2 regions of the Cellulomonas sp. H30R-01 genome follow, and region 1 is predicted to be linked to the other one. Evidence: predicted binding sites of a transcription regulator. Region 1 holds the regulator's gene; the other holds the start of a gene.

The links. The regulator HrcA, encoded in region 1, represses chaperone genes, less so after heat shock. The targets are predictions, from matches to a motif close to TTNGCACTCGNNNNNNNCGAGTGCNAA.
Region 2: a site for HrcA is predicted at 1,685-1,711, ahead of GXP71_RS00355 (FmdB family zinc ribbon protein). Genes of this name have one in related genera too.

What each region holds. Positions count from the first base shown of each region.
Region 1 is NZ_CP048210.1:1,949,681-1,953,087, forward strand. It holds gene GXP71_RS08685 (16S rRNA (uracil(1498)-N(3))-methyltransferase) at 1-101, opposite strand, end outside; gene dnaJ (molecular chaperone DnaJ) at 103-1,230, opposite strand; gene hrcA (heat-inducible transcriptional repressor HrcA) at 1,298-2,323, opposite strand; gene GXP71_RS08700 (DUF3097 domain-containing protein) at 2,452-3,309, shown strand; gene GXP71_RS08705 (hypothetical protein) at 3,376-3,407, opposite strand, start outside.
Region 2 is NZ_CP048210.1:78,756-82,162, forward strand. It holds gene mscL (large conductance mechanosensitive channel protein MscL) at 1-262, opposite strand, end outside; gene GXP71_RS00350 (SAF domain-containing protein) at 331-1,026, opposite strand; gene GXP71_RS00355 (FmdB family zinc ribbon protein) at 1,297-1,632, opposite strand; gene GXP71_RS00360 (penicillin acylase family protein) at 1,842-3,407, shown strand, end outside.

The DNA.
Region 1 (3,407 bases):
ACACCCGCGTGCCGGCCCTCGGACCCGTCGAGCAGGTACGCGCCGCCCGCGGCCACGCCCGCGAGCGTCCCCGGCTCCGCGAGGAAGACGGGTGCGCTCACCTCAGCGGCCCGAGAGCTTGTCGCGCAGCTTCGCGAACACGCCGCTGCTCGCGCTCGCGAGCCGCGACTCCGGGCGCTCCTCGCCGCGGAGCACCGCGAGCCGCCGCAGCAGCTCGACCTGCTCGTCGTCGAGCGCGGTGGGGACCTGCACCTCGACGTGCACGTGCAGGTCGCCGCGGCCCCCCGCGTGCAGGTGGCCGACGCCGAGACCCTTGAGCGTGACGACCTGGGCCGGCTGCGTGCCGGGACGCAGGTCGACCTCGCGCTCGCCGTCCAGCGTGTCGAGCTGGAGCGTCGTGCCCAGCGCGGCCGCGGTCATCGGCACCTGGAGCGTCGCGTGCAGGTCGTCGCCGCGGCGCACGAACGTGTCGTGCTTGCGCTCGTGCACCTCGAGGTAGACGTCGCCCGCGGGGCCGCCGCCCGGGCCGACCTCGCCCTGTCCCGTGAGCTTGATGCGCGTGCCCGTGTCGACGCCCGCGGGCACGTCGACGCCGAGCGTGCGGCGCGACCGCACCCGGCCCTCGCCCGAGCACTCGGGGCACGGCTCGGGGATGACCGTGCCGAACCCGTGGCACGCGGCGCACGGCTGGGTCGTCATCACCTGGCCGAGGAACGACCGCGCGACGCGCTGCACCGAGCCACGGCCGTGGCAGACCTCGCACGTGCGCGGCGACGTACCGGGACGGCAGCACGAGCCGCCGCACGTCGGGCACAGCACGGCCGTGTCGACCGGCACCTCCTTGTGCGCTCCGAACGTCACCTCGGTGAGGTCGAGGTCGAGGCGCACGAGCGCGTCCTGGCCGCGACGCGCGCGAGGGATCGGTCCGCGCTGCGCGCCCGCACCCGCGGCCGCGCCGAAGAACGTCTCGAAGATGTCCTGGAAGCCGAAGCCGCCGCCCATGCCGCCGCCGGGCGACGCCGGGTCGGCACCGAGGTCGTACGCGCGGCGCTTCTCGGGGTTGGACAGCACGTCGTACGCGCGCGAGACGTCCTTGAAGCGCTCCTCGGACGCGGAGTCGCTGCCGGCGACGTCGGGGTGGTGCTCGCGCGCGAGCTTCCGGTACGCCTTCTTGATCTGCTCCGGCGACGCGTCGCGCGGGACGCCGAGGATCTCGTAGTAGTCGGTCACGTGAGGGTGCGCTCGCTTCCTGTGCTCAGGCACGCGGTGGGGACGGGCCGGGGACGCCGCAGCGGGCTCATCCGGCGAGGATGCGGGTCAGGTAGCGGGCGACGGCGCGCACGGCGGTCATCGTCCCGGGGTAGTCCATGCGCAACGGGCCGAGCGAGCCGACGCGAGCGACGACCGCACCGCTCTCGTCGCCGTAGCCCGTCGTGACGAAGCTCGTCTCCAGCAGGCCGTCGTGCTGCGTCTCGCGCCCGATCCGCATGCTGACCGCGGCCTGGTCCTCTGCCATCTCGGACAGCAGGCGCAGCAGGACGACCTGCTCCTCGAGCGCCTCGAGCACCGGGCCGATCGAGTGCGCGAAGTCGACGCCGCCGCCGCGGGCGAGGTTCGCGGTGCCGGCCAGCACGACGCGCTCCTCGCTCTCCTGCGCCAGCGTCTCCTCGACCAGCGCGACGACCTGACGCACCAGCGGCGCGTCCTGCGGCGCGAACGCGTCGTGCAGCTCGCGGAACGCGTCGGGGAGCTCCGACAGACGGCGACCGGTCGCGGCCACGTTGAGCCGCGCGCGCAGCTGCGCCACGACGGCCTCGTCGACGTCGTGGTCCTGCTCGAGCGTGCGCTGCTCGACGCGGCCCGTGTCCGTGATGAGGACGACGAGCAGGTGCCGGGCGCCGACGGTGACGAGCTCGACGTGCCGCAGCGCCGAGCGCCGCAACGACGGGTACTGCACGACCGCGACCTGCCCGGTGAGCTGCGCGATGAGTCGCACCGCGCGGTCGACGACGTCGTCGAGGTCCACCGCGTGGTCGAGGAACTCGCCGATCGCGCGCCGCTCGGCCGCGGACATCGGCTTGACCGTCGTGAGCCGGTCCACGAACAGGCGGTAGCCCTTGTCCGTCGGGACGCGTCCGGCCGACGTGTGCGGCTGCGCGATGTACCCGGCGTCCTCGAGCGCCGCCATGTCGTTGCGGATCGTCGCGGGCGACACGCCCAGCGCGTGCCGCTCGACGAGCGCGCGCGACCCGACCGGCTCACGCGTCGCGACGTAGTCCTCGACGATCGCGCGCAGCACGTCCAGCCGACGGTCCTCGCTCACTCTCGCCTCCCCCGCGTCGGTCCCGGGCCATGCGGCCACGGGTAGCACTCGCCGTGCACGAGTGCCAATCCTACGCCGCGCCCCCGACGTTCCACCGGCGCGTGCACCGGCGCCCTAGAGTGCCGCGCGTGACTCAGGACCGCTACGGCTCGGACGTGCTCGGGGGCTCCGGCTCCTCCCACCACCGCCCGGCCCGCACGTCACGGCCGCAGGCCGCCGACGTCGGCCTCGTGGTCGAGGAGGTGACGACGGGGTGGGTCGGCGCGGTCGTCCGCGTCGAGAAGTCGGGCGGCATGCACGTCGTCGTCCTGGAGGACCGGCGCGGCCGGACGCGCACGTTCCCGCTCGGGCCCGGGTTCTGGGTCGACGGCGAGCCCGTCGCGCTCACCGCCCCCGTCCGCGCGACCGCGCCCGCCGCCCCGACCCGGACCGCCTCCGGGTCGCGCGCGGTGCGCGGCGCGCAGGCCCGCGTCGCGCGCGGCAGCCGCATCTGGGTCGAGGGCAAGCACGACGCCGAGCTCGTCGAGAAGGTGTGGGGCGACGACCTGCGCCTCGAAGGCGTCGTCGTCGAGCTGCTCGACGGTGTCGACCACCTGTCCGACGCGGTGCGCGCGTTCGCGCCCGGCCCCGGACGCCGCCTCGGCGTGCTGGTCGACCACCTGGTGCCCGGGTCCAAGGAGGGCCGGATCGCCGCGGAGGTCACGCGGTCCGCGCCCGCCGGGACCGTGCTCGTCCTCGGGCACCCGTACGTCGACGTGTGGCAGGCGGTCCGCCCGCAGCGCCTCGGCCTCGAGCGCTGGCCCACGATCGAGCGCGGCACCGAGTGGAAGCACGGCATCCTGCGCGAGCTCGGCTGGCCCGCCGCGGACCAGGCCGACGTCGCGCACGCGTGGAAGCGGATCCTCGGGACCGTCCGCACCTACGCCGACCTCGAGCCGAGCCTGCTCGGCCGGGTGGAGGAGCTCATCGACTTCGTCACGGCATGACGGCGCCCCGCCCGGCGCGGTCCCGGGCGAGGCGTCGCACGCTCGTGGCGCGCGGTCACGGCGCGATCAGGGCGCGATCGGCTCGCCGAGCAGGCGCC
Region 2 (3,407 bases), 1.9 Mb from region 1:
TCGAGAACGTGGCCCCGTTGATCGTGAAGCGGCCCAGGGCGGACAGGTCCGGCTCGCCGAAGATCGCCGCGATCAGCGGGCCGATGAACCCGTCCTGGAGCGCGGTGACCACGCCCGTGAACGCCGCGCCGATGACGACGCCGACGGCGAGCTCGATCGCGTTGCCGCGCGAGATGAAGTCCTTGAAGCCCTGGAACACCTTGGGCAGCCCGCGCAGGTGCTCGCCGGCGCCCCGCAGGCCCTTGTTGACGGTGTCGGTCATGTGTGCCCCCGGCAGCTCATGGCGTGCGTCAGGGCCGGTCGGAGGGGCCCTGTCGCTGGACTGGACGATCATGGCACGACCACCGCGGAGAGCAAGGCGGTCGCGGACGCCCCTGCGAGCGCGCGTGCCTCGTCGGGCGTGACGGCGACCAGGACCGGTGGCGCGGGGCCGGAATCCGCCCCGAAGGACGTCGGGTCGCGCGGGAGCTCCCCCGTGGTGGGCGTCGGCAGGACGAGGGCGCGCGTCGCGACGACCCGTCCGTCGCCCGCGTCGGGAGTCGCCGCGAGGACGTCGACGCGCATCCCGGGTCGCAGGAGCGCCGCGGCCGCCTCGTCGGCGAGGCGCACGGCGGTGACGACCGTGCCGGGTGGTCCGGCCGCGTCCGGCGCCACGAGGACGCCCGGGACCAGGGGGGTGCCGGCCACGAGGTCCACGGCCGTGACCCGTCCGACCACCACGTCGGCGTCGGCCGGGACGTCGTCCGGTGCGACGGCCACGGGCACGGCGTGCACCGTCACGTCACCGTCGACGAGCGTCGCACCGGCGTCGAGCGGCCGGGCGGCCACGACGAGGTCGACCGTCGGCGCCGGCGGGGGCCGCAGCGCGCCCACAACGCCCAGAGCGGCCGCGGCGAGCGTCAGCGCCAGCAGCGCAGGACGAGCCCGCCACAGCACGGCACGCGCGCGCAGCGCGGCGGGTGCGCGGCGGCGCGCGAGCGGTGGCGGGCGGTCCGGTCGGGGCCGGTCACGTCGGTCGGGATGCACGTCGGCGACGCTACGGACGCAGCCGCCAGGTCCCTCGGGCGCCGGACCGCCTCGGTGGACGTCAGCGTGCCGGCGCGGGCTGTGGACGGCTGGCGATCCGCGGGAGGACCTCCGTCCCGATGCGGTCGCGGGCGCCGCCGACGCGGCGTGACAGCCAGATGCCGTCAGCGCGGGGGACGGGGGAATGCCGTCAGCGCAGCCGGGCGGCGAGATGCCGTCAGCGCGGCGGGGCGGCGAGATGCCGACAACGCGGCGAGACGGCGGATGCCGTCAGGACGAGGCGGCGGGCGCCTTGCTCGTGGCCGACGTCGACGACGTCGTGCTCGGCGAGCTCGTCGACGGGCTGTCCGACGTGCCGGACGCAGACGACGACGAGGAGGGGGTGGACGACGAGGACGACGACGTCGTCGACGAGGACTTCGACCCGGACGAGCGCGCGTCGTTGCGGTAGAAGCCCGAGCCCTTGAACACGACGCCGACGGCCGAGAACACCTTGCGCAGGCGGCCCTCGCACTCGGGGCAGACGGTCAGCGAGGCGTCGGAGAACGACTGCTGGATCTCGAAGGCGTGACCGCACGCCGTGCACGCGTAGGCGTAGGTGGGCATCGGGGCTCCTGGACGAGGTCGACGGGCCGGCCCGGCGGGACGTCCGGGTGGCCTGGCACTCACATGGATCGAGTGCCAATCCTAACGGCACGCGCGCCGGCCGCATTCCGCCGGCTCCCGGACGGGCACCCCGCGCCGCGCCTGCCCTGGTCATCCCCAGGTCTGGTGTGTTGCCACCCGGGGCCCAGACGGACAAGTACCCTCGCAACGTGTCCCGCCTGCGCCTCGTCCGGGTCGCGTTCGCGACCGTTGCCGTCGTCCTCGTCCTCGCCCTGGTGGCGACGGCCGTGGGCGTGGTCGTCGTCCTGCGCCGTCCGCTGCCCGAGGTGTCCGGCGAGCTCACGCTGCCCGGCCTCGAGAGTGAGGTGACGGTCACCCGCGACCCGCGCGGCGTCCCGACGATCACGGCGTCGACGTCCGAGGACCTGTTCCGCGCGCAGGGGTACGTCACGGCCCAGGACCGCTTCTTCGAGATGGACTACCGCCGGCACGTCACCGCCGGGCGGCTGTCGGAGCTCGTCGGCGAGAACGAGGACGCGCTCGCGGCGGACAAGGTGATCCGGACGTTCGGCTGGCGGCACGTCGCCGAGCAGGAGTGGGACGTGGTCGAGCAGTCGACGCGCGACGCGCTCCAGGCCTACGCGGACGGCGTCAACGCGTACCTGGCGGACCGGGACCCGTCGCAGATCGCGGTCGAGTACACGGTCCTCGGGGCCCGGACCAGCACGCCGGCCCCGGAGAAGTGGGACCCGGTCGACTCGCTCGCGTGGCTCAAGGCGCTCGCGTGGGACCTGCGCGGCAACTACGACCGTGAGCTCGCGCGTGCGCGGACGTTCGCGTCGGTGCAGGACGTCGCCCGCGTCGAGCAGCTGTTCCCGGCCTACCCGCAGGACGTGAACCAGCCGATCCTGTCGGCGGAGCAGGTGGGTCAGGGCGCGACCACGACCGCGGCGACGACGGGGCTCGACCTCGCGGGCGACGACCTGCAGGCGGCGCTCGCGTCGGCGCAGCGGGCGCTCGACGCGGTGCCGCACCTGGTCGGGGACGGCGAGGGCGTCGGGTCGAACTCGTGGGTCGTCTCGGGCCGCTACACCGAGTCCGGCGCGCCGCTGCTGGCGAACGACCCGCACCTCGGGATCTCGGCCCCGGGCATCTGGGCCCAGGTGGGCCTGCGCTGCGCGGAGGTCACCGCGGAGTGCCCCTACGACGTCACGGGGTTCGCCAACGCGGGCATGCCCGGCGTCGTGATCGGCCACAACGCCGACCTCGCGTGGGGCCTGACGAACCTCGGGGCGGACGTCACGGACTTCTTCCTCGAGAAGGTCGACGACGACGTGACCGTGCGGGACGGCGGCACGGCGCCCATCCGGCACCGGCGTGAGGTGATCCACGTCAACGGCGGTCGGTCGGTCGAGCTCGACGTCCGCGAGACGGTGCACGGCCCGATCGTGTCCGACGTCCTCGACATCGACGCGGTCGAGGACACCCCCGTGCCCGACGGCGCGCCGGGCCGCCAGTTCGAGGTCGCGCTGGGCTGGACGGCGCTGCAGCCGGGCCGCACGGCCGACGCGCTGCTCGCGATGGCCACGGCACGCGACGCGGACGACATCGCCGCGGTCGCGGCGCTCCTCGAGGTGCCCGCGCAGAACATCGTGTTCGCGACGGTCGACGGCCACATCGGCTACCAGGCGCCGGGACGGATCCCGGTGCGGACGTCGGTGCTGGGCGGTCCGGTCCCGTCGGACGGCACGTGGCCGCGGCCGGGCTGGGACAGC